2 regions of the Limosilactobacillus avium genome follow, and region 2 is predicted to be linked to the other one. Evidence: predicted binding sites of a transcription regulator. Region 2 holds the regulator's gene; the other holds the start of a gene.
The links. Region 2 encodes HrcA, which represses chaperone genes, less so after heat shock. Its sites were predicted from a motif close to TTAGCACTCNNNNNNNNNGAGTGCTAA; they were not measured.
Positions count from the first base shown of each region.

Region 1: the regulator HrcA is predicted to act here: its motif matches at 8,752-8,778, upstream of groES (co-chaperone GroES).

Region 1 covers NZ_CANCWN010000002.1:22,970-38,139, reverse strand. Annotated here, with positions in the region: gene secA (preprotein translocase subunit SecA) at 1-8, opposite strand, end outside; gene hpf (ribosome hibernation-promoting factor, HPF/YfiA family) at 253-795, opposite strand; gene QOS01_RS01090 (ComF family protein) at 928-1,602, opposite strand; gene QOS01_RS01085 (DEAD/DEAH box helicase) at 1,583-2,923, opposite strand; gene QOS01_RS01080 (YigZ family protein) at 2,990-3,634, shown strand; gene tnpA (IS200/IS605 family transposase) at 3,786-4,244, opposite strand; gene QOS01_RS01070 (hypothetical protein) at 4,447-4,707, opposite strand; gene QOS01_RS01065 (APC family permease) at 4,721-6,559, opposite strand; gene groL (chaperonin GroEL) at 6,750-8,369, opposite strand; gene groES (co-chaperone GroES) at 8,431-8,715, opposite strand; gene QOS01_RS01050 (redox-sensing transcriptional repressor Rex) at 8,945-9,586, opposite strand; gene abc-f (ribosomal protection-like ABC-F family protein) at 9,818-11,758, shown strand; gene QOS01_RS01040 (pyridoxal phosphate-dependent aminotransferase) at 11,891-13,066, opposite strand; gene QOS01_RS01035 (carbon-nitrogen family hydrolase) at 13,079-13,864, opposite strand; gene proC (pyrroline-5-carboxylate reductase) at 14,049-14,834, shown strand; gene tsaD (tRNA (adenosine(37)-N6)-threonylcarbamoyltransferase complex transferase subunit TsaD) at 14,951-15,170, opposite strand, start outside.
Region 2 covers NZ_CANCWN010000001.1:40,704-55,873, forward strand. Annotated here, with positions in the region: gene rimP (ribosome maturation factor RimP) at 1-339, shown strand, start outside; gene nusA (transcription termination factor NusA) at 357-1,550, shown strand; gene rnpM (RNase P modulator RnpM) at 1,572-1,874, shown strand; gene QOS01_RS00205 (L7Ae/L30e/S12e/Gadd45 family ribosomal protein) at 1,864-2,175, shown strand; gene infB (translation initiation factor IF-2) at 2,188-4,491, shown strand; gene rbfA (30S ribosome-binding factor RbfA) at 4,505-4,864, shown strand; gene truB (tRNA pseudouridine(55) synthase TruB) at 4,933-5,838, shown strand; gene ribF (riboflavin biosynthesis protein RibF) at 5,850-6,821, shown strand; gene QOS01_RS00230 (hypothetical protein) at 6,953-7,324, opposite strand; gene hrcA (heat-inducible transcriptional repressor HrcA) at 7,443-8,492, shown strand; gene grpE (nucleotide exchange factor GrpE) at 8,505-9,086, shown strand; gene dnaK (molecular chaperone DnaK) at 9,109-10,983, shown strand; gene dnaJ (molecular chaperone DnaJ) at 11,101-12,261, shown strand; gene QOS01_RS00255 (L,D-transpeptidase) at 12,380-14,824, shown strand; gene lepA (translation elongation factor 4) at 14,945-15,170, shown strand, end outside.

The sequences.
Region 1 (15,170 bases), on a different contig from region 2:
TTGGCCATAAAAGCGTCCTTCCTAATTTATTTGGCTTGTTAGGTATGAAAAATACGCTACTCAAGCCAATTATATTTTTAATTCTAACTGTAATATTTTAACACGTTGCAGGAGGATTGAAAACCAAATCAAATCGATGTCAACAATGTTTCCAAATTGCATCCCCGGTAAACAAAATAGACCCCGGCAATTGGGAAACTCTCCCCCACCGGAGTCTATCTGTAGTGAGATTAAACTCACCGATCAAGCGGTTTATTCAGCTTCGATTAAGCCGTAACGGCCATCACGACGCCGATAAACAATGCTGGTTCCATCAGTTTCTGCGTCTTGGAATACAAAGAAGTCATGACCTAACATGTCCATTTGCAGGACAGCTTCTTCAGGATCCATTGGTTTCAGTGAAACCTGCTTTGTCCGCACAATCTTTAATTCATCGCCATTGGCTGCTTCATCGTCAGATGGCACAAATTCAAGGTTCTTAAATCCTTTTTCACGGGACTTGCGGTTAACCTTGGTCTTGTACTTACGAATTTGACGTTCCAACTTATCAGTAACCAGGTCAACACTTCCATACATGTCGTTAGAAGTTTCTTCAGCCCGTAAAGTTAAGTATGGTAATGGGATAGTAACCTCAACCTTGTAAGTACGGTTAGGATAAACCTTCAAGTTCACGTGGGCGGTAGCTTCAACACTATCCTCAAAGAATTTTTGAAGCTTGGTAATCCGCTTTACAACATAGTCACGGATTGCATCAGTAACTTCGACATTTTCACCACGAATATTGAACTTTAACATTGTACTTCTCTCCTTTCAGTCCAAGCAATCGCTTGATCTGATATCAGAAGGACCACTCTTCTCATATCCTACTTTTATTATAGTGTACTTGTGATTAATTAACAAATTTATTCACAAATCCTTTAAAAGAATTTAACGCGCTAAAGAAATACTTATAACCTCCCGGGCACCGGCCTTGTGAATTAACGCGGCGGCATGGTAGAGGGTCCGCCCCGTCGTGTAAACATCATCGACAAGGAGAACCGTTTGACCGACCAACTGGTAGTTACTTGCTAGGCGAAACGGCTGCTTAGTTGCTAACCGCTCCTGGCGAGTTTTCTTTGACTGCGCTTGCTTGCTTTTCTGGCGGGTATGCAAGCATTCAGTGATCTTTACCCCCGTTAGTAAGCCACCCACCTGGTTAAAGCCACGCGTTTTCATCGTAGTCGGCGTCACCGGGATTGGCACTACCCGGTCGGCTTTAGCGGCCTGAATTGCCTGCACAAACTCATCATGGAAAACGTGGCGCATCATGTAGTCCCCATTGAATTTGTACTGTTGCATAAACGCCTTCATTGCGTCGTTATAGCGATAAAGTGCTCGGTGACGGAGGTGCCAACCATACTTTTCTTGCCAAGCCCGGCACTCTGCGCAGAGTATGGGTACCTCCTGGGGCCGACTACAACCGGGGCACCGCCCGGTCCCAATTTTGGCAAAGCCCTGCTGACACTGCGGGCAAATAACCGGAAAGCTGATTTTGTCCGGCCAGAGGAGGTCCTTGATTGTTAAGCGGTAAGTCAGCGCTTTTTTACAGATGAGACACTTCACTTTGGCAATCCCGCCCCTTCCTGTTCATCGAGTTAATTTGCCTGACGGCCTGCTGTACGTTCTTACGGTGGGCACTAACCCAGAAGCCAACGTGACCCGTGGGGCGTTTAGCGGAGCGGCCGGCCCGGCCCGCAATTTGTACCAGTGCTGCGGTAGAAAAGATTTCATCATCCGCCCCCAGAACCAGGACATCAATCTCCGGAAAGGTGACCCCCCGTTCCAGGATGGACGTCGTAATTAAGAAGGTGTACTGGTGATCCCGCATCCCCTGAACCTTGCTCAAGCGATGAGGATCGCTTGCGTGAACGGTCGTAAACTTTAACCCCGCAAGTGACCGCCGGCAGGCCGCCGCAACAGAGGCTAAGTCATCAACGTGGGGGACAAACAGGAGGAAGCGATGTTTATTAGCCACCGCTAACCGCATTCGGCGCAACAGACTTGCCGGCAATGTTCCCCTTTTGATCTGGTGCCGCCACCGGGGAGCTAAGTAGCGGTGAATGGTGGGCAGTAAGGCCCCGTGATAACGCAAAGGTAAGTAAGTAACCGCTAGTTGCTGGCGGCGAACCTGCTTAATCATCCCCGTGCTCGGGGTTGCCGTCAAATACAAAATTCCCCCATTTTTCTTAACTGCCTGCCGACTGGCAAAAAACAAGGCCGGGCTAGCAGCAAAGGGAAAAGCATCCACCTCGTCGATAATCAGGTTGTCGAATGCGTGGTAGAAGCGTAACAACTGGTGGGTCGTGCAAATCGTCAGCTGGGCATAGTGGTACGGCAACTCCTGATGGGCGTGCAGAATCGCCATGTCCGTATTAACAAAGGCCACCTGGAGGCGCGGATAAAGTTCCAAACAAACGTCTACCCGGGGTGAGGCAATCGCAATTCGTTCCCGTCGTGCCAGACAGGCCGCCAGTCCTTTGAACATCATTTCGGTTTTACCGGCCCCCGTCACTGCCCACAATAGCTGTCGCTGGTGGTCCTTCATCCGTGACGCCACCTGCTTCGCTGCCCTTTCCTGAAGTGGCGATAACTGGCCGTGCCAGCTTAAGACGGGCTTCTTAACCGTAAATTGATTTGGTTCAGGAACATGATAAAATTTATCTAGTGTTGACACCCGTCCTAAATTAATGCAGTGGGGACAATAATACTCGCCATTAGGCAGTGCCGCCAACCGTTTGGACGTTTCGGTATTGCACCGGTAGCAGCGAATGGTCTGGGCATGAACCGCGATTGTCGGTAAGACCTTAATTGCCGGATCAGCCTGCTGTTGCTGGTCAACCCAGTTCACCAAGACCCGGCGGCCGTAATAATTACTCTTATCCATTTAACCCCCTCCACTTATTAATTACGTTAACAAAATAATCATGCACGAAAGAAGAGCAAGCAAATTATGAATGAACCATTTTTGACCATTGCCAAAGACACCGCTTTTGAGCTGGTAATTAAAAAGTCCCGCTTCATCTGCTCACTGAAGCGGGTTAATAGTGAACCTGCTGCTCAAGAGTTTATTAAGGAAATCCAAGCGCAAAATAAAAAGGCGAACCATAACTGTTTCGCCTATATGATTGGTGATAATGACCAGGTCCAGCGGGAGAGTGACAACGGCGAACCCAGTGGCACAGCCGGGGTCCCCATCCTTGAATCCCTCCAGCTAGCCAAGTTACACAACGTTGTTGCCGTCGTTACCCGTTACTTTGGCGGAATCAAGTTAGGGGCTGGTGGCCTAATCCGGGCATACAGCAACGTCACGACAAAGGCTATCCACCAGGCGGGCCTCGTCCAGCGTATCCAGCAGGCAACGTTGAACATTACCGTTTCTTACCGCCAGCATGACCTCCTGCTTTATTATCTAAAAGAAAAGCAGCTTGAGATTGCTAACGAACAGTACGGGGCTAACGTTGTCACAAGCGTATTCGTCGATACGGATCAAGTAAAGGCCACTATTCAGGACCTAACGAACCGGTTTAACGACCAATTAGAAATCAGTGAGGGTGAGAAACGTTTCAACGAGCTCCCTTTTGAACCACAAAAATAAATTAAATCATAACCACCCGTCAAACGGGTGGTTTGCACATCGGCTATAAGCCGAAAAGAAAAGCCAGCGTCTCAAGGCGCTGGCTTTCGCTTTGCTCAAGCCAAAATGCTCTGACTACTTCGCTGCTACTTTAAGTAGCGTTTGTATTCCTTCACTTACCCTTAAAAGGGTCCGAATATTCAGCACTGGTTATTTTATCAACTACCATGTCATGCTTTTCTTGATCTCGAATATACTTTCTTATTGTGGCTTCATTCATGCCTACTGTGCTCACATAATATCCTTCTGCCCAGAAATGTCGATTCCCAAATTTATATTTTAAGTTTGCGTGGCGGTCAAACATCATCAAGGCACTTTTCCCTTTTAAATATCCCATAAACTGCGAAACACTTAGCTTGGGCGGAATACTCACTAATATGTGTACGTGATCTGGCATCATGTGACCTTCAATGATTTGCACTCCTTTATACTTGCACAGGAGTTTTATATAATCTCTAAGATCTCTGCGATATTGATTGTAAATTATTTTCCGTCTATACTTTGGAATGAATACGATATGGTACTTACATAACCATTTCGTATGGGCTAAGCTATTTAACTTATTAGCCATATTTATAAAACCTCTTTTCCCTTATTTGATTTTGGCTTGAACACCTACATCTTAAGGCAAAAGAGGCTTTTTTATATAATCTTTATTGCCCACCCGCATAGCAGGTGGTTTTTTGTTTCGCACACTCGCTTTGCTCGCGTACTCAACTAGGTCTAAAGACGTTAATCCAAAAAAGGATTGGCGAAATCTTCGCCAATCCTTTTCAAGCCAATACAACTTCTAAAATATCAAGAACAATGATGAAGGCAAGTAAACTACCCAACCCCCACAGCAGGTGGCGGGTATGGGGGTTACCTGCCTTAATTTTTTGCCAGTTAAAGCCCACGTATGCAGCCAGAATCAGCACACTGCCAATGATTCCGTACAGTCCGGAATGAAAGCCCCGGTTATCAATCGAATAGCTGGCGGTGAACACTAGTCCCAGCGCAAATGCAAGCCCAAATAACGTCTCTTTTATCTTCATGCTTGACCACCAACTATTCATGCAAGTGGTAGTTGTAACTAGCAACAATAATATTTTCCCGTGAATTCAGCACTGCCCGCAGACGAACACTGGTCTGGTTGTGCAGTGCCAGTTGCCATGGGTGCTTAGGGATAAACTGGGGAACCAGAACCGTGGTTGAATAGTTCCGGGCCTCCGCCCGCTTGGCAATGACATCAACAAACCGCAGTGTTGGTTTGGCAATCGACCGGTATGAGGAGTGGATATCCACGAAACGAACGTCGGGATATTCTGCCTTAAACTCATTGGCGGTCTTATGCTCCTTCCCCGGGTTCTCATCAAACGAGACGTGCATGGCAATAACATAGTCACCAATTGACCGGGCGTAGTTGATTGCCCCCCGGGTCACCCGGGTAACGTTACCGACCAGGACAATAACCGTGGCCCCATCATAATCGTGGAGCTGGACCTTCGTCTTTTCGGCCACCCGGAGTTGGGCGGCAACCTTAATGTAGTGCGAATGAATCCGGTGGAACATGTACAACAGCAATGGCATGATGATCAGGTAGGGCCATACGTTATTGAAGTGTTGCCAGAACAGGAAAGTCACCAGGCAGAAGGAAATTACGGCACCGACAAAGTTAATAAAGGCCTTTGCGGGCCAAATTCCTTGCCGGGTCCGGAACCAGTGAATAATCATCCCTGATTGCGACAGTGTGAATGGTACAAAGACCCCGACGGCATACAGGGGAATCAGGTTGTTCGTTTGCCCATGGAAAATCACAATTAGGATAATGGCCCCAATTGCCAGGGAAATAATCCCGTTAGAATAGCCGAGCCGATCCCCCCGGTCCATGAATGCATGGGGCATATACTTATCCTTGGCCATGTTGAAGGCCAGAATTGGGAAGGCAGAAAAACCAGTGTTAGCGGCAACTGCAAGGATCATCGCTGTTGACAGTTGCAGCAGGTAGAAGCCAAGACCATGACCCCCAAAGATTGTCAGGGCAATCTGCGAAAGGACGGTTGTCCGACCATTTGGGACGATCCCAATGAAGAAGCTGAAGAAGATAATAGCAGTGAAGAAGGTGGCCAGGATGGCACTCATAATTGCCAGGGTCGTTGCCGCGTTCTTCTCCTTCGGCTTATTAAAGTTTGGCACGGCATTACTTACCGCTTCCACCCCGGTCAGTGAGGATGAACCAGCCGAGAACGCCCGAATAAACAGGACGTATGACATTCCGGCAACCGGAGTTCCATAGTCTGCCGGTGCCTGGTAATGGATATGGCCAGTCATGATGTTATAAATACCGACTGCAATCATGATGAGGATCATGATTACGAAGAAGTAGACGGGCACCGTCAGGAAATTAGCACTTTCACTCATCCCCCGCAGGTTCATAAACATGATTAGCAAGACAATGATAATTGCGATGGGAATTGAGAACCGGTATAAGGCGGGGACGGCCGAGGTAATCGCCTCAACCCCAGAAGTCGTTGAAACCGCAACGGTCAACATGTAGTCAACCAGTAGTGATCCCCCGGCAAACACCCCCCCGTTGCTTCCCCAGTTTTCAGTGGCAACCACGTAGGCTCCACCACCACTTGGGTATGCATGGATAATTTGTTGGTATGACAAAGTAATGGCCAACAGTAAGACCAGCACGATTGCTGCAATGGGGATTGAGTACCACAGTGCCGCCGCCGATAGCGTGACCAAGACCGTTGTAATCTGTTCAGGACCATATGCAACTGACGAAATAGCATCTGACGAAAGCATTGCCAAAGCCTTAAACTTCGTAAGGTGCGTCTGACCCTCATCAAGGGTCTTTAACGGTTTCCCAATTAATACACGTTTAAGATAACGCCACATAGCTATCCTCCCTACACATATATTTTTACTTCAATATTATTAATCCTTATGACTGAACAATGTTACAACTAATTATCCTACTTTGCAATTATCATTGCGACGATTATTTTTCTTTTTTTCGAAAAATTTCCCGGGAAATAAAAAAGGGGACCGGCAAAACAGTCCCCTTTTTTGATAGTTAAGTTTGTACTTACATCATAGCTGGACCTGGTTGTGCAGGTGCTTGTGGCTTGTCGTTTGCTTCTGGCTTGTCAGCAACGACGGCTTCCGTGGTCAGCAGGAGTGCGGATACAGAAGCGGCGTTTTGCAAGGCAGAACGAGTAACCATTGTTGGGTCAACGATTCCGGCCTTAACCATATCTTCGAACTTGCCATCAGCAGCGTTGTAACCAATACCGTCGTCTTGGTCCTTCAGTTCGTTTACAATAACAGAACCTTCAACCCCGGCATTTTCAGCGATTTGACGAACAGGTGCTTCCAAAGCAGAAGTTACGATCTTAACACCAGTTAATTCGTCACCAGTTGCGTCGATCTTTTCCAGAGCAGGAATGACGTTTACTAAGGCCGTACCACCACCAGGAACGAATCCTTCTTCAACGGCAGCCCGGGTAGCGTTCAGGGCGTCTTCAACACGGTACTTCTTTTCCTTCAATTCAGTTTCAGTTGCGGCACCAACCTTAACAACGGCAACACCACCGGAAAGCTTTGCCAAACGTTCTTGAAGCTTGTCCTTGTCAAAGTCAGAAGTAGTCTTGGCAATGGCTTGCTTGATTTGGTCAACCCGTTCAGCAATGGCTTCCTTAGCGCCGGCACCATCAACAATAGTAGTGGCGTCCTTAGTAACCGTAACTTTGTTAGCTTGACCTAATTGATCAATCGTAACATCCTTCAGGTTCATGCCCAGGTCATCGGAAATGACAGTACCACCGGTCAATACGGCGATATCTTGTAATTGAGCCTTCCGCCGGTCACCAAAGCCAGGAGCCTTAACAGCACATACGTTGAAGGTTCCACGAATCTTGTTCAGAACAAGGGTTGGCAGAGCTTCACCGGTAATGTCATCGGCAATAATCAACAGTGCCCGACCTTGTTGAACAACACTTTGCAGTAATGGCAAGATGTCTTGAATGTTGCTGATCTTCTTTTCAGTGATCAGGATGTATGGGTTGTCCAAGTCGGCTTCCATCTTGTCGTTGTCGGTTACCATGTATTGAGACATGTAACCACGATCGAAGCTCATCCCTTCAACAACGTTAACACTCGTGTCAACACCACGGGAGTCTTCAATAGTGATAACACCATCGTGACCAACCTTTTCCATAGCATCGGCAATCAGCTTACCAACTTCAGGGTTAGCAGCTGAAATGGAAGCAATTTGTTCGATATCACTCTTGGTCTTAACGTCGTGTGACATCTTCTTCAATGCTTCAACAGCAACTGCCGTAGCCTTTTCAATTCCCCGACGAATGCCAACTGGGTTAGCACCAGAAGTAACGTTCTTCATTCCGGCGTTAACGATTGCTTGGGTCAAAACAGTAGCAGTGGTGGTCCCATCACCAGCAATGTCATTAGTCTTGGAAGCAACTTCGGCAACCAACTTAGCACCCATGTTTTCAAATGGGTCTTCTAATTCGATGTCCTTGGCAATCGTAACACCATCGTTAGTAATGTTTGGGTTACCGTACTTTTGACCTAAAACAACGTTCCGACCCTTTGGACCCATGGTGGTCTTAACAGTGTCAGCTAACTTATCAACACCGGCAAGCATTGCGCTCCGTGCGTCTTCAGCAAATTTAATATCTTTTGCCATTAATTGTCACCTCAAAAAATAGAATAGATTTTATTTAAGCGATTATATTATGATTCAACAACTAGTCGAGAACTGCGACTAAGTCCTTTTCGTGAACAACCAGGTACTTTTCACCGTCGTATTCAACTTCATTGCCGGCATACTTGTCAAACAATACCCGGTCGCCTTCCTTAACAGCTGGAGCAAGCTTTTGTCCATTGTCGAGGGTCCGACCTTCGCCAACAGCAATAACCTTACCAGTAGTTGGCTTTTCCTTTACGTTGGAAGCAAGGACAATTCCGCCAACTGTCTTTTCTTCTTCAGTTTCAGCTTTAAGAACAACGCGATCTCCTAATGGTTTTAACACGTTAATCCCTCCATCTTGTTAATTTAGTATTTGCTTTTAGCACTCTAACTTGTTAAGTGCTAACCACAATTTCTACTATACCATCTTTCTTTCAAAAAGCAATAATAAAGTTTGACTAATTTTGACTTTTAACTTTGTCCCCAAAATAAAAAGAGCCCTGGCACCCAGCAAATACTGGCTACTAGCGCTCTTCTAAGTTAGGAAGGACAAACAAGGGTCCGTCGGCTTCCTAGTCGTTGTCATTAGAGTAGTTCTTAATAAAGTAGATTAAGGTTTGGAGTTCGTTTGTCAGATCAATGTTTTGAACTTGGACACCCTTCGGCACGGACAGGCGAACAGGTGAGAAGTTCAGGATTCCCTTTACCCCAGCATCAACCAGCTGGTCGGTAACGTCCTGGGCCTTGTCCCCTGGTACGGTCAGAATAACAATATCAATCTGCTGTTCCTGGAGCTGCTTTTTAATGTCGCTAGCCGGGTATACCGGGATTCCACTCTTGATCTTATTTGCCAGTTCCGGCTTGTTGTCGAAAGCCGCACTGATCCGCAGGTTAGTGTCTTGGTGGAAGTTGAAGTTCAGTAAGGCACTTCCTAAGCTGCCGACCCCAACCAGGGCAACACTGACCAGGGAGTCCTGGTGCAAGATTCCCTTAAAGAACTTCAAAAGGCTGGCAACGTCATAACCGTAGCCCCGCTTTCCGAGTTCCCCAAAGTAAGAGAAGTCCCGCCGAATGGTTGCAGAATCAACTTGAACGGCCTCTGATAATTCAGTCGAAGAAACCCGTTCCTTCTTTGCGTTTAGTAGTATCGTCAAATAACGATAGTAAATTGGTAAGCGCCGTGCTGTTGCGCGTGGTATTTTTTTGGTAGCCATCTTTGTCCCCCTGTTTCTTTACTCCAACCATTATTATTCTCCCGGCCAATCGCCGGATTCTTAGGATTTTTGACTGGTTGGGTGCACTTGTGAAATTCATTTCCTAATTATTCTAGCAATTTTCATCAATTTTGTGAAGCGTTATACAAAACAATTTTACCTTTTTAACTAAATTGAAATGAAATCTGCTAAAATAAACACTGTTATCATATGATTTAGCGAGGTTTCAAAATGATTCTTTTGCAAGCAAATGATGTTATGCGTCGTTTCGGCGCAGACGTATTATTTCATAATATTAACCTGCAAGTCCAGGACCACGGGCGGACTGCCTTAGTGGGTCGCAATGGTGCAGGAAAAACGACCCTCTTAAAAATGATTGCCGGAGTTACCACTCCCGACGAGGGGACCATCAGTAAAGTCAAAAACTTAAGCATCGGCTACTTGGCCCAGGACCAGGGACTTGATAGTCAAAACTCAATTTGGGCAGAACTGGATACCGTCTTTGCCCCCCTCCACGAGCAGGAAAAGGAGATTCGTCAGTTGGAGGAACAACTGGCAAACCTTGATACCACCAGTTCCCAATACCAACAAGTCATGACTACCTATGACCGCCTGCAAACTAACTACAAGAAGGAGGGCGGCTTTGAATATGAGTCCCGGATGCGGGGAATCCTGACGGGCTTTGGTTTCGGCGAGCAGTATTACGATACGCCCGTCAATGCCCTCTCCGGTGGTCAGAAGACCAAGTTAGCACTGGCCAAGATCCTCCTTCAGGCCCCTGACCTGCTGATCCTTGACGAACCGACCAACCACCTGGACATGAACGTCTTGGCCTGGTTGGAAGACTACCTGAAGAGTTACCAAGGGGCCCTACTGGTCGTCTCTCACGACCGTTATTTCTTGGACCACGTAGTTAAGGACGTCTACGACCTGGATAACCGGACACTGGTTCATTACACCGGTAACTATACCCAGTTTGCCCACCACAAGCAGGAACGATTGAAGGCAGAATGGAAGCACTACGACCAGCAGCAGAAGAAAATTGCCAAGCTGGAAGACTTTGTCAACCGCAACATCGTCCGTGCTTCCACCACCAAGCAGGCCCAGGCCCGCCGAAAGCAACTTGAGAAGATGGACCGGCTTGAGCGGCCAAGCACTGATGATAAGTCCATCCACTTCCACTTTCACAGCGACAAGGCCAGTGGTAACGAAGTGCTAGATGTTGACCACCTGAAAGTCGGCTATGAAAACCAAGTCCTGGCCGGTCCCCTTTCCTTCGCGGTGCGGAAGCCCCAGCGGATTGGGATCATTGGCCCCAACGGGATTGGGAAGTCAACCCTCTTGAAGACCATCCTGCACCGCATTCCCGCCATCAGCGGGACCATTAAATTGGGTGCTAACCTTGACATCGGTTACTACGACCAGGAACAGCAGCAACTGCACGCCGATAAGACGGTTCTCAATGAGGTGTGGGACGATCATCCAGAGGTTCCCGAAAAGGATATCCGGTCCCTACTGGGCAGCTTCCTCTTTGTGGGGGACGATGTCTACAAAGTTGTCCACGACCTCTCCGGGGGTGAAAAGGCCCGGCTGGAATTGACCAAACTTTCCTTTAAGCCAATCAATTTCTTAATTCTTGATGAACCGACCAACCACCTGGATATTGACAGTCGGGAGGTGCTCGAAAGTGCCATCAACGAATTCACTGGTACAGTCCTCTTCGTTTCCCACGACCGGTACTTCATCAACCAAGTAGCTACCGATATTCTTGATATGCAAAAGGACGGCGTTACCCACTATGTCGGTAACTATGACGACTACCTTGCCCAGGGAGCTGCGGCGCCGACGCCAACAACGACAACTCCTGGTAGCGAAAAGAAGGCCAATGTCTCCAAGGGTAAGCAATCCTACAAGCAAAGCAAGGAACAGCAGCGGGCCCGGCGGAAATTGCAACGGGCCGTTGATAGTCTGGAGGACCAGATGGGCCAGCTTGAAGAGCAGCAACAGGCGATTGAGGAAAAGATGGCTCAACCGGAAATTGCCACCGACATAGGAAAGCTTACCGACCTCCAGAAGCAGCTCGACCAGCTGAAGGAAAAGTCAGACGAGGTTGAACTGGACTGGACGGAAGCCGCCGAGAAACTGGAAGAGTTTGATCAGCAAAATAAATAAGGCTATTACAAAAGGGAACTCTAGTGTTGTTCGGAAAATTCGAGCGCTAGCGTTCCCTTTTTAATATTACACAGCAATCCTGAAAAAGCAGCGACGTGTGCCCACTGCTTTTTCACTTCCTATTTACCTTTTTTAAAATAAATTCAACTTACCAATCCGGGCAACCGCTTCTTCCAGCCGTTCGGGTGCCATCAGCAGACCGATCCGGACATAGCCCTCACCGTGCTTTCCAAAGCCATTTCCTGGAGCGACGGCTACTCCCGCCTTCTCCAGCAGGAGGTCCGCGAATTGCTCACTGGTGTAGCCCTTAGGAACCGGCATCCACGCGTAGAAAGTCCCCCGCGGCACAAATGCCTGCCAGCCAATCTTCTTGGCCGCGTTCACGAAGGCGTTCCGCCGCTCTTCATAACGGTGGACAATCTGGGCAACCGCTTCGTCTCGTGCCGGATCCTTTAAGGCATCAATAGCCGCGTACTGCAAGGCCGGGAAGAGGCTGACGAAGAGGTGGTCCTGAATCAGGTTGAGGGCCCCAATAATATCGGCATTGCCGACCGCGAAGGCCACCCGCCAGCCAGCCATGTTAAAGGTCTTTGAGAATGTATAGAATTCAATCCCCACGTCCTTAGCCCCCGGCACCTGCATGAAGCTGAGCGGCGCCTTGCCGTCAAAGCCAATTGCCCCGTAGGCAAAGTCGCTGATGATACCCACATGGTACTTCTTGGCCCAGGCAATCAGCTCTTCGTAAAACTCACGAGTTGCGACTGCCCCCGTCGGATTGTTTGGGTAGTTTAGGTAGAAGAACTTGGCCTTCCGAGCGACCGCTTCTGGGATGGCTTTAAGGTCAGGAAGGTAGTTGTTTTCTTCCAAAAGGGGAACGGTAGTAAACTTCACGTCCCCCAGCGCTGCACCGGAGAAGTAATCCGGATAACCAGGATCCGGCAACAAGTAAGTGTCCCCCGGATTCATCAGTGCCCATGGTAGTTCTACCAGACCAATCTTTGAACCCCCGAAGATGGCAACCTCACTTTCCGGATCAAAGTGGGCGCCGTACTTTTCGGCATAAAAGTCAGCAGCCGCTTTCTTAAAGGCCGGCAAGCCTTGGAATGGTGAGTACTTATGGGTCTTGGGATCGGCAACCCACTTTTGGGTACTCTTGACGATGTAATCAGGCGTGGGTTTATCCGGGTTCCCCTGCCCCAGGTTAATCACGTCAACGCCCTCACTAATTTTTTGATTGACCTTGGCAACCAGGTTAGCGAAAAACTGTTTTGGTAATGTATCTAACAGGTGTGATTGTGCAAATTCCATAAGTTATCCCTCCTACTTGTATAGCTCCGGGCGGCGGTCAACAAAGACCGGAATCGGTCCCCGCACCTTCTGAAGCTGGTCCAGGTCAATTTCCGCCATGGTCAAACCATCTTTTTCACCAGCATCGACAATAATTTTTCCCAAGGGGTCAATTACCAGGGAGTGACCGTTAAAGTGGTTGTCGGGATCGTCCCCGACCCGGTTAACGGCCACAACGAAGGCCTGGTTTTCAACGGCCCGCGACTGGAGCATTATTTTCCACTGCTCAATTCGCTGGGCGGGCCATTCCGCAGGGAAATACAAGATGTCAGCACCATGCCGCGCGACTGTCCGGACCCATTCAGGAAAGCGAAGGTCATAGCAAATAAAACTGGCGCTGGGCACCCCGGCCAAGCGGAAATAGTTTTCCTGGTCACCAGCGGTCAGGTACTTGTGCTCATTCATTAGGCGGAAGAGGTGGACCTTGTCATAGCGCCCCACGACCTGGCCAACGGGGTCGACTACCAGGGTGCGGTTGAAGAAGTGGTCACCCTCCTTAACCGCAACGGAGCCACCAACAATCCCGACCTGGTATTGCCGGGCGAGTTTATAGAATAATTGCTCAGTTTCCTGGCCCTGGTCGTCAGCAAGTTCATTCAGTTGGTCGAGTGCGTAACCAGTGTTCCACATTTCGGGGAACACCACCACGTCCGCCGCTTCCTTTGCCGCGGCTGCGGTTAACTCCGCAACCCGTTCACGGTTCTTTTGGGGTGCCGCAAAGGAAATATTAAACTGGGCCAATGCAACTTTGACTTTCATTTTGTCACCTCATTTTATTGCTATCAGTGTGAAAAGCGGCCGGTCAATTACCCGCCGCTTCTCCTTTATCACTTAGCTCCTTCCTGTAATCATTAAGTGCATTCTAATTATTTTCTAATCAATTGTCAACCAATTACTAATGATTCCCGTCCCCGCCATTTTAAGTTACAATAGGAAGTAACTAATCAAGGAGGCGTGGGAAATGAAAATCGCTATTATTGGTGTTGGTAACATGGGCTCAGCAATCATCCGTGGACTGGTCAACCAACACCAGGACACCATTGTTGCAATGAATCCGGAAAATCCCCGGGTAAGTAGTCTGGCAAAGGAACTGGGCTTCAAACTCTTCAACCAGTATGACCAGCTGGTGGCTGCCCAGCCAGACATTGTTATTCTGACCACTCCGGCCCCGGTCACAACCAAGGTTGCTGCCGAATTGACCGGCCTTAAGCCAACGACAATCGTCATTTCTTCCGCGGCGGGTGTTAAACTCGCCGACCTAGCCAAGGTCCTACCCAACCGGTCCTTAGCAGCAATCATTCCAAACACCCCAGTTGCCGTTAACGCCGGCGCAATTGGCTTGGCTTACGGTCAAGACCTTTCTGCAGACGTTAAGAAACGGATTCAAAAAGCACTCGGCCAGCTTGGTGACCTAATCGTTGTTCCCGAAGACCAGTTGGACATCGTCGGGGTGGTTGGTGGCTGTGGTCCGGCCTTTGTCGACGTCTTCATGGACGCAATGAGCGATGCAGCCGTTAAGTATGGTCTGAGTCGGCAAACCGCTTACCAGCTCGTTGCCAGCATGGTAAAGGGGAGTGGAAAACTCGCCGCCGATAGCAAGCAAGCGCCGGCCTTACTACGTGACCAAGTAACCTCCCCTGGCGGCACCACCATCCGGGGCGTTGAGGCCCTTGAGAAGGCTGGTTTTCGCTACGCCGTAATCGATGCGGTTAATAAGGCTAACGGATAAATATTTTGGCGTCCATCAACTCTAAACGATGAATAATGGAGTTCTACCAAAATTAAAAGGAGTCTAAGCAGCGTCACGTGCGCCTTTGCTTAGACTCCTTTTTTATCAAATTGATTTTACTTCATCCGGTCAAACATCAGGCCCGGCACCGCATTGAGGTCCCAACCGGCTCGGTCGCCATGCAGGTAGTTGATATAACCAGCGGCGCCAATCATTGCCGCGTTATCACCGCACAGCTTTAGTGGTGCCTGGAGCATTGAAACATCCGGGTGGAACTTCTTCATGTCATGGTCCAGGCGGGTCCGCAGGCCGTGATTAGCGGCCACCCCACCAGCC
Region 2 (15,170 bases):
GGAATCACGCTTGAAGACTGCGCAACGGTTAGTGATCAACTAAGCGAGGCCCTGGACAACGTTGAGCCCGATCCAATCCCCCAGGCTTACTTCTTGGAGGTTTCCTCCCCTGGTGCAGAACGGCCGTTAAAGAGCGAGGCCGACTATGAACGGGCGGTAAACCAATACATCCACGTTTCTCTGTACCAGCAGATTGATGGTCATAAAGTTTATGAGGGAACGTTGACCAAGCTATCGGATAAGGAATTAACTTTAGATTATTTAGATAAAACCCGTCACCGGCAAGTTGTGATTGACCGGAGTAAGGTTGCGAAGGCCCGCTTGGCCATTAAGTTTTAATTAAAGGAGTGTTCGCTGTGAGCAAGTCAAAAGTCAATGCAGAAATGATTGGCGCCCTTGACTACTTGGAAAAGGAAAAGGGAATTAAAAAGGAAGTTGTAATCGAAGCACTTGAACAGGCTCTTGAATCGGCCTACAAGCAAAACTACGGCGAGAAGAACGTCGAGGTTGAATTTAACGCCACTACTGGTAACATCAAGGTGTACGCCGTTAAGACGATTACCGATGATGAAGATAAGGTTGCAGAAGACGGTAATGAGTACATGAGCCTCGCTGCTGCCCGGAAGCTTCCGCATGGTCAAGGTTATGACCTTGGTGACCAAATTCGTGAAGAGGTAACGCCCCGGAACTTTGGCCGGATCGCTGCCCAAACCGCTAAGCAGGTGGTTATGCAGCGTCTTCGGGAAGAAGAACGGAAGATCATTTACGATAAGTACAAGACTTACGAAAACGAAATCATCACTGGGGAAGTTTCCCGTGAGGACAAGCGCTTCACCTATGTCGACCTCGGCGATGGGGTCGAAGGGGCAATGGGTTACCGTGACAAGATGCCCAACGAACATTACCATGTTCACGACCGGATCCAGGTTTATGTATCAAAGGTTAACGATGACCGGCGTGGTCCCCAAATCTACGTCAGTCGGACAGCTCCAGAACTGTTGAAGCGGCTCTTCGAACGGGAAGTCCCTGAGATCAAGGACGGGACCGTGTTGATTGAAAACATCGCCCGTGAGGCCGGTGACCGGGCAAAGGTCGCTGTTTACTCCAACGACGATAACGTCGACCCGGTTGGAACATGTGTTGGGCCACGGGGCTCCCGGGTTCAGGCAATCGTCAACGAACTTGATGGTGAAAACATGGACATTGTGGAGTACGTAAAGGATCCTGCTAAGTTCATCGCTAACGCCCTTAACCCGGCAGAAGTTCTTGACGTCATCTTCAACGATCCGGTTACGATTGAACGTGAAGATGGTGAAGAAGAGCAGGAACGGTCGTGCACCGTTGTTGTTCCGGACGACCAGCTTTCCCTAGCAATCGGTAAGCGGGGACAAAACGCACGCTTGGCGGCCCGGTTGACTAAGTACAAGATTGATATCAAGTCGGCTTCCGAAATGGAAGAGATTCAGGCCCAAGAGGCAGAAGATGATAGCGAACCAGCAGGTGATGATGACCAGCCAGCAAGTGACGGTCAAGCATCTGACGAAGAATAATTGAGCAGTGGGGTGAAAATGATGAAAAAGAGAAAAGTACCAATGCGCAAGGATATCGTCACCGGAGAAATGATGCCCAAGCGGCAACTTATCCGGGTGGTTAAGAACAAGGAAAACGAGGTTTCTCTAGACCCCACCGGCAAGAAGGCCGGACGGGGCGCCTACATTGCGGTTGATGTTGAAATCGCTAAGCGGGCCAAAAAGGAAAAGACCTTTGAAAAGGCGTTTCACGTTAAGCTTGACGACGCTTTTTATGATGAACTGATCAAGTATACCGACCACTTGCAAGCTCGCCAGGAATTATTCGGAAAAAATGAAAAATAACCGCCAACAGGCACTCGGTTTGCTCGGGTTAGCGCGGCGTGCCCGCCAGTTAACCAGTGGTGAAGAAACAGTATTAAAAAATATTCAAACTAATAAGGCAAAGTTTGTGTTTTTGGCAGGGGATGCTGGTACAGCAACGGCTAAGAAGTTTACTGACAAGTGTCGGTACTACCATGTCCCGTACTCACAAGCCTTTACTAAAGACCAGCTCAGTCAGGCAACGGGCCAATCACGGACCGTTATTGGTGTGATGCAACCAGGTTTTGCAAGAAAGTTTGAGGAACTAATGACAATGGAATAGGAGAGTGAGCATATGGCCAAGGAACGAATCTATGAACTAGCTAAAGAGCTCAAAATGCCAAGTAAGAACCTTGTTAAGGTTGCTAACCAACAAGGGATGGAAATTAAAAGTCACATGTCTTCCGTAACTCCCGCTCAAGCGGCCAAATTACGGGAAGTCGTTAAAAATGAGAATGGTGGTCCAAAGAAGGCCAGTGCTAAGCCAGCCAACCATCATAAGAACCACCAGGCAAAGGATGACCACCAAAAAGCGGCGTCCAATAAGCACCAAAATAAGCGGGAACACGAAAACCATCCGAAGAAGGACAATAAGCCTGCCCGGCATGAGAATGAACGGCCCCGTGAAGAACACCAAAACCGGCACAGCGAAAAGCGGCATAACGAGAGCCGCCGTAACCAAAACAATGGTGGTCGTTTTGGTGGCAGCTTGAACAACAATGACCGGCATGGCAAGCGGTTCAACAAGAAGAACAAGAAGCGCAATAAACGTAATAAGGGGAATAACCGTCTCCGTGAAGTGAACCACAAGCAGCCGACCCAACGGAAGGATAAGCCGCTTCCGGACGTACTGGAGTACACCGAAGGGATGAACGCCCAGGACCTGGGTAAGATCTTACACCGTTCCCCAGCTGAAATTATTAAGAAGCTCTTTATGCTCGGCGTAATGATCAACCAAAACCAGTCCCTCGACAAGGACACCATCGAACTCTTAGCAACCGACTACGGGATTGATGCCAAGGAAAAGGTTGAGGTTGACGTTTCTGACATTGATAAGATGTTTGAAGACGAACAAAACAACACCAAGCACCTTGTTAAGCGGCCACCAGTTGTCACTGTCATGGGACACGTTGACCATGGTAAGACCACCCTGCTGGATAAGCTGCGGCACTCGCACGTCACTGAACATGAAGCCGGTGGGATTACCCAGGAAATTGGGGCCTACCAAGTTCACTATAACGATAATTTGATTACCTTCTTGGATACCCCAGGACACGCTGCATTTACCGAAATGCGGGCTCGTGGTGCTAACATCACTGATATTACCGTCCTGGTGGTTGCCGCTGATGATGGGGTAATGCCGCAGACGGTGGAAGCCATTCACCACGCCCAGGCTGCCAAGACACCAATCATCGTTGCCGTTAACAAGATTGATAAGCCAGGTGCTAACCCGGACAAGGTTACAGAAGAGCTGGCGAAGTACAACCTGATTCCAGAAGACTGGGGCGGTGACACCATCTTCGTCAAGATTTCCGCTAAGTTTGGCAAGAACCTTGACGAGCTGTTGGACATGATCTTGCTCCAAGCTGAAATGATGGAATTAAAGGCTAACCCTGACCAAAACGCGGCCGGATCCGTTGTCGAAGCACGGCTCGACCAAGGTAAGGGACCCGTGGCAACCGTGCTGGTTCAACAAGGGACCCTACACGTTGGGGACCCAATCGTGGTTGGTAACACCTTTGGCCGGGTTCGGACGATGACTAACGAAAATGGCCGGCGAATTAAGGCGGCGACCCCATCGACCCCTGTTGAAATTACGGGGCTCAACGAAGTTCCTGAAGCCGGGGACCGGTTCGTTGTCTTTGACGATGAAAAGACTGCTCGTGCAGCTGGTGAGGCACGGGCAAAGCGGGCCCAAGACAAGGAACGGCAAAAGACTTCCCATGTTACTCTGGACAACCTCTTTGCCACAATGAAGAAGGGGCAAATGAAGACCTTGCCATTAATTATTAAGGCCGATGTTCAGGGGTCAGTTGAGGCCCTGAGTCAAAGCTTACAAAAGATCAAGGTTGATGGTGTCCGGGTTGACATCATCCACCAAGCAGTCGGGGCAATCAGTCAGAGTGATGTTACCCTGGCGGAAGCTTCCAACGCGGTTATTATTGGTTTCAACGTCCGGCCAACACCAGTTGCTAAGTCGCTCGCTGACTCCAGCAATATTGATATCCGTCTCCACCGGGTCATCTACAACGCCATCGAAGAAGTTGAGGATGCCATGAAGGGGATGCTTGAACCGGTCTACAAGGAAGAAACGATTGGTGAAGTTGAAGTTCGGCAAATCTACAAGGCTTCCAAGGTCGGGACGATTGCTGGGGGGATGGTTACCTCTGGTAAGATTACCCGTGATTCCAAGGTCCGCTTAGTTCGTGACGGCGTGGTCGTTTACGAAGGTGAACTGGGTTCATTGAAGCGGTTCAAAGATGATGTTAAGGAAGTCAAGGCCGGCTTTGAATGTGGTTTGACCATTGCTAACTACAATGACATCAAGGAAAAGGATGTTATTGAAGCATACCAAATGAAAGAAGTACCAGTTAAATAAAGGAGGAGGCAAAATGCCAAACAGACAATATCGCGTGGACCGGCTCGCACAGCAGATCCAACGCGAAGTTGACGATATCCTTTTGAAGCGGGTTCGTGATCCACGTGTTCAAGGCGTAACGATCACCGGCGTTGATGTTACTGGCGATTTGCAGCAGGCAACGATCTATTACAGTATCCTGTCTGATAAGGCCTCAGCGGGTGAAAAGACCCAGGAAGGCTTGGATAAGGCCACCGGGCTAATCCGCTCTGAATTGGGGGCCCGCCTAAACATCTTTAAAACACCAGAGATTAAGTTTGAACGGGACCCGTCCGTAGCTTATGGCAGTCGGATTGACCAACTGATCAATAAGCTTCATCAACAAGAAAAGTAACTGACTGAAATAAGGGAGCGGGGCAGATCTTTGACCAGCTCCCTTTTTGTATACGGAGGAGCAAACGAATGGACGGAATTATTCCTTTATATAAAGAACGGGGAATGACCAGCTTTGACTGTGTTAACCGCCTGCGACGAATACTGAAGACCAAAAAGATTGGTCACTCGGGGACCCTTGACCCGTCTGTTGATGGGGTCTTACCAATTTGTATTGGCAAGGCAACGAAGGTCGTTGAGTACTTGATGCAGTCAGGGAAGGTTTACCAGGGCGAGCTGTTAATTGGCAAGGCGACGACAACGGAGGACCTTGACGGTGAGATAATCGCTGCCCAGCCCGTGACTAGTAAGATTTCCCCAGATGTCATCCGTGATCAGATGGCAACGCTGACGGGGGCGATTACCCAAATTCCGCCCATGTATTCAGCGGTGAAGGTAAAGGGAAAACGCCTTTACGAATATGCACGGGCGGGGGAAAGCGTTGACCGTCCAGTTCGCCACGTGACGATTGACAAGTTTGAACTAGTAAGTGCTGACTATGACCAGGATAAGCAAGAAGAACGGGTCCGCTTTAAAGTTGCATGCAGCAAGGGGACCTATGTACGAACACTAGTGGTTGAGCTGGCCAAGCGGCTCGGTTATCCGGGCACAATGAGTTGGCTAACCCGGTTAAAGAGCGGTGGCTTTACCTTAGATCAGACACTAAGCCTAGGGGATGTTCAGGATGCCGTAACGGCAGGAACAATTACCCATTACCTTTATCCGCTTGACTACGCCCTCCGTAATTATCCAGCGGTTGAGCTTAGTGCTGACCAGTGGAAAGCTGTGCAGAATGGGGGCTGGTTAAAGCCAGCCGAGCTTTCTTCATCGGCGGCCGAGCTGGTTCTTAAGTATGATCACCAGACCAAAGCGCTTTACCACTTTGATGATTACCACCACGCCTACCAGCCGACTAAGATGTTTTCGACGAACTAGGAGGATTGACATTGCAGGTTATAAGAATACACCACCCAATTGACAAGCAATTGATTCCTAACGGACCGGTAGTGCTCGCGATGGGGTTCTTTGATGGGGTCCACCGTGGCCACCAAGCGGTCATCCGCCGGGCCCGGCAAATTGCTGACCAGCGGAAGCTACCCCTGGCAGTCTTAACCTACGGACATGCACCGGGAGTCGTCTATCGCCAATTTCCCGGCGGCTTTAAGTACCTTTCCACTACTGACCGCAAGTTAGCCCTCCTAAAGCAGCTGGGGGTTGACCTGGTGTACCTGGTTAGCTTTACCTCCAGCTTTGCCAGCCAGGACCCCCAGGACTTTGTCGACCACTACCTTGTTGCCTTCCATAGCCAGGTCGTCGTGGCGGGTTTTGACCATACCTATGGCCCAGCCAATGTTGCTACCATGGCCAAACTACCTACTTATGCGCGAGACAGGTTTGCCGTGGTGACGGTTCCTAAATTTACCAGTCCGGGCACGACCAAGAAGGTTGGTTCCCGGGCAATTCGTGAGGCGATTGACCGCGGGGACGTTCAGACTGCAAACCAGGAACTGGGCTACTATTACCAGACTACGGGGTTGATTGTCCACGGACTTGCCCGCGGACGGACCCTAGGCTTTCCCACGATTAATGTGGAAACACCATCACGGGAAAGAATTCCGGGGATTGGTGTGTACGCGGTCGACGTTAAAATTGGTGACCAGTGGTACGGGGGGATGGCCAGTGTTGGTCATAACATTACCTTTGGTGACCATAACCAGCTGACCGTTGAGATTTACCTATTTGACTTTGACCAAATGGTTTACGGCGAAGAGGTAACTGTTCGTTGGTACCAATACCTTCGTGGTGAGCAAAAGTTTGCGGATGCCGCTGGTTTGGTGGCGCAAATGAAGCATGATGAGCACGCTGCGCGTCAGGTTGTGCAGGCACCACCAGCAATTGCGGGTCAGATAATTCATTAAAACGGTAAGGATGAAGTTAGCCGCAAGAAAGAAGAGGCCTTTAGCGTTCGGAAAGTTTGAACGCTAAAGGCCTCTTTGTGTCCTACATTGAACGCTGAAAGACTAGAACTACTTTTTTACAAAAGATTTTCCTAGTGGCGACTAGCCCGGTGGTTAGTGCCCTGGTGAATCTTGTGGATCCGCCGTTTAAACTTTGGCCCGTCCGTGGTAACTAACCGGAAGTGGCGCATTTTGCCGTGAAAGGGGTGACCAGTTAAGCGGAGGTTGGTCCATGAACGCATGATGTCAGTCATCTGGTCAATCTCCTTAACCCGCTCTTGGTTGCCTTCTCTTTTAGCAGCATCCTTGATGTCGGACTGGAGACGGTAGATGAGGTTATTGTGATAGGCCAGCAGCTCGTTGGTTAGCGGGGCGCTCCGGTACTTATTGAAGAGCCGTTGGATGAGCTCCATTGCCTCCTGAGCGTTATGAGGTTGCACGTAACGGTGGTCGTCTGTACTCATTTATAAAATCTCCTTAGAATTAGTTTGACATTCCTTGACTTTTAAACAGGTGATTGGTATATTATTAAGTGTGTTTAGCACTTAGCCCTAAAGAGTGCTAAAAAGGGATGTGATCAAAATGCTAACACAACGACAAAAGACAATCCTGCAAGCGATTGTACGTCAATACACCTCAACTGGTCAACCGGTGGGGTCAAAACACCTTGCTGAAAAGTTGCCATTCAAGGTCAGTTCCGCAACAATCCGGAATGAGATGGCGGTATTAGAAGAACACCAGCTGATCAAAAAAGAGCATTCGTCTTCGGGACGGGTACCTTCAAAGCGTGGCTATCGCTATTACGTCGACCACCTGCTGGATGCAAATGCGCTCACGGATAATGACCTGGTTGTTATCCAGAATTCTTTAGGGACAAGTTTTCAAAAGATTGATGAGATTGTTTCACATTCGGCGGATATCCTGTCCGACCTGACTTCGTACACGGCCTTTACCCTTAAGCCAGAGCAAACCGATGTCCGCTTAAGTGGGTTTCGGGTAGTCCCGTTGGGTAACCAAAAGGTAATCGCCATTTTGGTTACCGATAGTGGGGACGTTGAGAGTCAGTCGTTTACTTTACCCCGTAATTTTGATACCGATGCACTCCAAGCGGTAATCAGGATGATTAATGACCAGCTAGTGGGACGACCACTAACTGAAGTTGTTAAGCGGCTGAATGATGACATCCCAATGCGGATTATGCATTACATGCATGGTGCGGACGGCTTCTTAGACCTGTTCGATAACGTCGTTTCCCGGGCGGCCCGGGAACGCTTCTTTGTCGGTGGTCGGCTGAACATCCTAGGATTTTCCAACAACCAAGATCCGCAAGCCCTGCAGGCGTTATACAGCCTGATTGATCGGAACGACGAGTTGTCGCACCTACTTGACACCGGGGCTGATGATAAGGATGTCAACGTCAGGATTGGTTCGGAAATTTCTCAAGACCAGGTATTAAAAGATTACAGTCTAATCACGGCAAGCTATGATGTCGACCAGTATGGCAAGGGAATTATTGCTGTACTGGGGCCCACCAGGATGCCGTACTCACGAACGATTGGAATTGTGAATGCCTTTCGTCAGGAGTTAGCCAAGCGACTACTTGACTTTTACCGACACTATTACGATTCATAGGAGGCGAGTCATTTGGCAAAAGAAGAAAAGAAGGATCAGCAGGCGCAGCCAAAAGACAAGGTCAAAGCTGCCCACAATGATAATAAGGCTGAACACCAAGGTGGCCATAAGGGTCAGTGCCACCACCGCTGCGAGCAGCTCCAGAAGCAAGTTGACGACTTGAAGAAGCAACTTGCGGACAAGGATGATAAGTACCTGCGTGCTGAAGCGGAAATTCAAAATATGACGACCCGCTTTAATAAGGAACGTGCCCAGATCTTGAAGTATGATGGTCAGGACCTGGCAAAGAGCGTTCTTCCCGTTCTTGATAACCTTAAGCGGGCACTAACAATTGAAGTTAAAGATGAAAATGGCCAACAGCTAAAAAAGGGTATTCAAATGGTCCACGACCACTTAACGGCGGCCTTAAAGGACCATGGGGTCACTGAGATCCCCGCAGAAGGAAAGATTTTTGATCCGACCTTGCACCAGGCGGTTCAGACCGTCCCGGTAGAAGGTGATCAGAAACCGGAAACAGTTATTAAAGTCTTACAGGCTGGTTACCAGCTGAAAGACCGGGTTCTGCGTCCCGCAATGGTTGTTGTGGCACAATAAAATATAAGAGAGGGAATAAACAATGGCAAGTAACAAGATTATTGGTATTGATTTAGGTACTACTAACTCCGCCGTTGCCGTTATGGAAGGTAACGAGCCCAAGATTATTACTAACCCAGAAGGGAGCCGGACAACGCCATCCGTTGTTTCATTTAAGAATGGCGAAACCCAAGTTGGTGAAGTTGCCAAGCGGCAAGCAATTACTAACCCGAACACGATTTCTTCTATCAAGAGTCACATGGGTGAAGCCGGCTACACAGTGGAAGTCGACGGTAAGAAGTACACTCCACAAGAGATCTCCGCGATGATCCTTCAATACATCAAGAAGTATGCGGAAGATTACATTGGCGACACCGTTGACAAGGCCGTTATTACGGTACCTGCCTACTTCAACGATGCTCAACGTCAAGCAACTAAGGATGCCGGAAAGATCGCCGGTTTGGACGTTAAGCGGATTATCAACGAACCAACCGCTTCTTCTTTGGCTTACGGCCTGGACAAGAAGGACAAGGACGAGAAGATTTTGGTTTACGACCTTGGTGGTGGGACCTTTGATGTCTCCATCCTGGAATTAGGTGACGGGGTCTTCCAAGTCCTTTCAACTAATGGTGATACCCATCTGGGTGGGGATGACTTCGACCAAAAGATTATGGATTGGTTGATCGACGGCTTCAAGCAGGAACACGGCATTGATCTTTCACAAGACAAGATGGCTCTGCAACGGTTGAAGGATGCCGCTGAAAAGGCCAAGAAGGACCTTTCCGGTGTTCAGGAAGCACAAATCAGTCTGCCATTCATTTCATCCGGTGAAAACGGTCCCCTCCACTTGGAGAAGAGTTTGACCCGGGCCCAATTCAACCAGTTGACTAATGACCTGGTTGAACGGACGAAGCAACCAGTATTGAATGCTTTGAAGGATGCGGACCTTTCATTCGATGACATTGATGAAGTTATCCTGAACGGTGGTTCGACTCGGATCCCGGCCGTTCAAGAAATGGTTAAGGAATTGACTGGTAAGGAACCAAACCACTCCATCAACCCTGATGAAGCCGTTGCCCTTGGTGCCGCTATCCAGGGTGGGGTTCTGACCGGTGATGTTAAGGACGTTGTTCTGCTTGATGTTACTCCACTTTCTCTTGGTATTGAAACCATGGGTGGGGTCTTCACCAAGTTGATTGACCGGAACACGACCATTCCAACATCCAAGAGCCAAATCTTCTCAACGGCCGCCGATAATCAATCTGCCGTTGACATTCATGTTCTTCAGGGTGAACGGCCAATGGCAGCTGATAACAAGACCTTAGGGAACTTCCAGCTGACAGACATTCCAGCTGCTCCTCGTGGTGTTCCTCAAATCAAGGTTACCTTCGACATTGATAAGAACGGGATTGTTAACGTTTCTGCCAAGGACATGGGAACTGGTAAGGAACAAAAGATCGTTATCAAGTCCAACTCTGGTCTGTCCGACGAAGAAATTGAACGGATGAAGAAGGATGCCGAAGAACACGCTGAAGCCGACAAGAAGAAGAAGGAAGAAGTTGACCTGAAGAACGAGGTCGACCAAGAACTCTTCCAAGTTGACAAGACCTTAAAGGAAGTTAAGGGCAAGGTTCCTGATGAAGACATCAAGAAGGCCGAAAGTGCTCGTGACGACCTGAAGAAGGCCAAGGAAAGCGGCAACCTTGATGACATGAAGGCCAAGAAGGACGCCCTCAACAAGGTTATCCAAGACTTGAGTGTCAAGCTTTACAAGCAGGCACAAGGAGCCCAGGGTAATGCCCAGGGTGGTGCAAACCCGACTGGCAACGCCGGCAATAACGGTAACCAAAAGGGTAATGACGATGGCAACACCGTTGATGGTGACTTCAAGGATGTTACCCCAGACGACAAGAAGTAATTTCTAATTGCTAGATGCATTGTAAAAGCCAAAGGCCGCGGTTTAGGACTTTGGCTTTTACTTTCGTTTCCGATCTGTGGTATAACTATACAAGCAATTAAGTTGTGAGGGATATAAATGGCAGAAGAAAACTATTACGATGTTTTAGGTGTCTCAAAGGATGCCTCTGAAGCAGATATTAAACACGCTTACCGGCGACTCGCTGCTAAGTACCACCCGGATGTTAACCATGCACCTGGCGCGGAAGAAAAATTTAAGAAGATCAATGAAGCTTACGATGTCTTAAGTGATTCGCAGAAGCGGGCCCAGTATGACCAGTTTGGTTCTGCTGGTCCACAGGCCGGAGCAGGTCAAGGCTTTGGTGGCTTTGGCAATGGCGGCTTTAGTAGCCAGGGCTTCGGTGGCGCCAGCGGCTTTGATGATATCTTCAGCCAATTCTTTGGTGGTGGCGGAAGTCGTCGTCCTAACCCAACTGCGCCACGGCAGGGTCGGGACCTCCAGTACGCCATGACACTGAAATTCATGGATGCCATTTTCGGGAAGACGACGACCATCAAGTACGACCGTGATGAACAGTGTAAGACCTGTCACGGGACCGGTGCCAAACCAGGTAAGTCCGCGACGACTTGTAAGCGGTGTGGCGGTAGCGGCGTAATTGTTACCGTCCGCCGGACCCCATTGGGAAACATGCAAACCCAAACCACCTGTCCAGAGTGTAACGGGACTGGTAAGGTAATTAAGGCTGCCGACCAGTGTCAGACATGCCACGGTAGCGGCCACGTTCACGCCAAGCACGAGTTGGAAGTCAAGGTTCCAGCCGGGGTTGACGATGGCCAGCAGATGCGCCTTGAAGGGCAAGGTGACGCTGGTGAGAATGGTGGCCCCGCTGGTGACCTGTACATTGTCTTCAGGGTTACCCCAAGTCGGGACTTCCGGCGGGATGGTACGACTATTTACGTTGATCGTGACATTTCGTTCGCTCAAGCTGCCTTAGGGGACGAAATCAAGGTTAAGACCGTTCATGGTGACGTTGACCTAAAGGTTCCTGCCGGGACGCAGTCAGAAACTAACTTCCGCTTACGGGGGAAGGGTGTTCCTTACTTGAATGGCAAAGGAACTGGCGACGAACACGTTACCGTCCACGTCAAAACACCGAAGAACCTCAACAAACGCCAGCGGGAGGCAATGATGGCCTTCGCTGCTGCTAGTGGTGAGGATGTCAAGGGCGTCAAGAAATCTGTCTTGGATAAGCTTAAGGACGCCTTTGAGGACCGTTAATACAATAATGATTAAGCCAGGAAAAGGGACAAGTTGTCCTCTTTCCTGGCTTTTTTCGTTATCGCTTTCATAAAGGGGTATAATGATAAAGAATACGTTATTATTGGGGGATTAGACAATGTTAATCGATTTTAATCGTGCGAAAAAGATTGCTGCTGGTTGTCTGGCAATGACCAGTTGTGGCTTTGCCCTTTGGCTAAGTCAAACTAATAGTTTTGCTGCAGACAACACGCCAGCACCAGTAGTGGTCGCTGACCAACAAGCGCGGCCAAGTCAAACGGCGCCTGCTAAGAGCCAGACAACGCCAGCACAGAGCACAAACTATGACCATGCTGACCAGGGAAACTATGCTAACCTTGATAGTGCTCAGATTAATGACCAGGGACAGTTGACTGTTAGTGGCTGGCACGCTACTAACGCCGCTAAGGACCGCCCTTACCACTACATTATTGCCGTCAATAAGGCAACTAACCAGGAAATTGGCCGGCAAAACGTTACTGACCAGGCCGTGACGCGTACAGATGTCCAGCGGGTTCACAATGTCTATGGCGCGGATCAATCAGGCTTTAACACAAGCTTTAAGCTTGGCAAGGGACTGGCGAAGTTAAACCAGGTACAGATCGTAAGCCGCTATACGAATGATGCACAGGGGAATGGCAACGCGGTTGACTACTGGTTTGCACCAGTGACAATTGATCGTAATAACCGCGCTAACCTTGATGGGGCAACGGTAGCTAAGGGCCAAATGGTTATTAACGGTTGGCACGCAACGAACTTGGCTGCCGGCAAGGGCCACCACTTCATCATTGTCCTCGACCGGACTAGTAATCAAGAGGTGGCTAGACAGCTCGTTACACCAGTTAAACGTCCCGATGTTGCTAAGGCATTTCCGGGAATTGCGGGTGCTGACGAATCTGGCTTTACCGTCAAGATTCCACTGACTAAGTTGAACCTTAACCACCAGCTCCAGGTTATCAGTCGGTACGCCGGCGCAAGTGACGGGAATAGTGATTACGTTGATTACTGGTTCAGTCCAATCACCAGCGGCAACCAGTTTAGCCAGGGCTATTTAGACAGCTTTAACCTTAGTGATGGCCATCATTTAACCTTCAGTGGTTGGCACGTTGATAACCTGAGTGGGTTTGAGAACAACCATTACGCAATTCTCTATGACTTGACGGCCCGCCGGCAAGTGGCGGTGGTAAACACAACCACGGTAGACCGTCCCGACGTTGTCCGGGCCTTGCCAAACGTGACGGGCGCAGCCCAGAGTGGCTTTAACGGACAGTTTGACCTGACTAAGGCCTCACTAATTTCGGGTCATAGTTATGCGGTGGTTAGTCGGTACTCCACAAGTGACCAGGGTAACGGGGACCAGGGGCAATACAATGATTTCTGGTCCGCACCGGTTGTCTTAAACCAGCGTGCCTCCTGGCTCGACAGCGTTAAAATGTCTAAGCAGGGATTGCAGATTGCGGGGTGGATGGTTAGTGATGCCGCCCTTGCTAAGAAGTACCCGTACGTGATTGTCCTGAACAATGGTAAGGAGATTAAGCGGGCCAAGCTGACCTTGACTAACCGGCCTGATGTGGCAGCGCGCTATAGTCAGGTTTATAACAGTGCTCAAAGCGGCTTTGCGACGACCGTTCCCTTAGACCTGGGCACGGCTAATGGAACATTAAAGCTGATTCTGCGCTTCAGTAACGATGCTGCGGGTAATGGTAACTTCGATGACCAGTACAGTCCTGATTATGCCACCAATGCTGGTGCCTTTGACCAGATTAATATTACCGCCAACTCGATTTACGTTAGTGGCTGGCACGCTAGCAACCAGGCGGTTAACAAGCCATACCAGTTTCTGATCTTTGTTGACCAGAATGGTCATGAATTGTACCGGCAGGAAGTTCTGGACAAGAACCGGGCACGGACTGACGTGGCCAATGCCTTCCCCGCAATTTATAACAGCGGTCAATCTGGTTACCAACTGGCCTTTGGAATGCCAAACCAGCTTCGTAACCAAAACGTGCGGATCATTCACCGCTTCACGGATGATAAGCTCGGGAACGGTAACTACGTTGATTACACTTCTGGCCCTGTTTCGACGAGTCTGATGCGGACGCCAATTGACTACCGGATGCCCTCTGAGTACGGCCCGTACCCGAATGTTAGCCAGTTAAAGAACTTCTGGATTCACGTCCGGATTGGTCAGAACCGGGTTTACATGATGGACGGTAACAACGTTGTCTACACGATGTACTGTACAGCCGGTCGGTACGTCAATGGGGTCAGCCTGACGCCAACCGGGACCTACTACGTGCAGAATGAACGTGGGGACCTCTTTGACTATGGGGAACACTGGACCTCATGGAAGGACCACGGGGTATACCTCTTCCACAGCGTTGTCTTTGATGCACCATGGCATGATGGTCACTTTGATCAGGCCCAGTTGCGGTTGCTTGGTGTTTCTGCCGGGTCACACGGTTGTATCCGGCTCCCAATTCCGGATGCCAACTGGATTCAGCACAACGTTCCCGCTGGTACCCGGGTGGTAATTGAAAACTAGGGTTGATTAATCAAAACGAGATCATGGTGGTAACGCCACGACCTCGTTTTTTAAATTTCGGTTTGTCTTTGTTATACTAGATAAGAGTATTTTCGTAGAAAGTAGTGAATAAGCATGACAATGAGTCTGGAAGAAATGAAGGAGCGCCAAAAGCACATCCGTAATTTTTCAATTGTTGCCCACATTGACCACGGTAAGTCAACGCTGGCCGACCGGATCTTGGAAATGACGGATTCGATTAGTAAGCGTGAGATGAAGGACCAGGTCCTTGATGATATGCCGTTGGAGCGTGAACGGGGGATTACCATTAAACTAAATGCGGTGGCCCTTACCTACCATGCTAAGG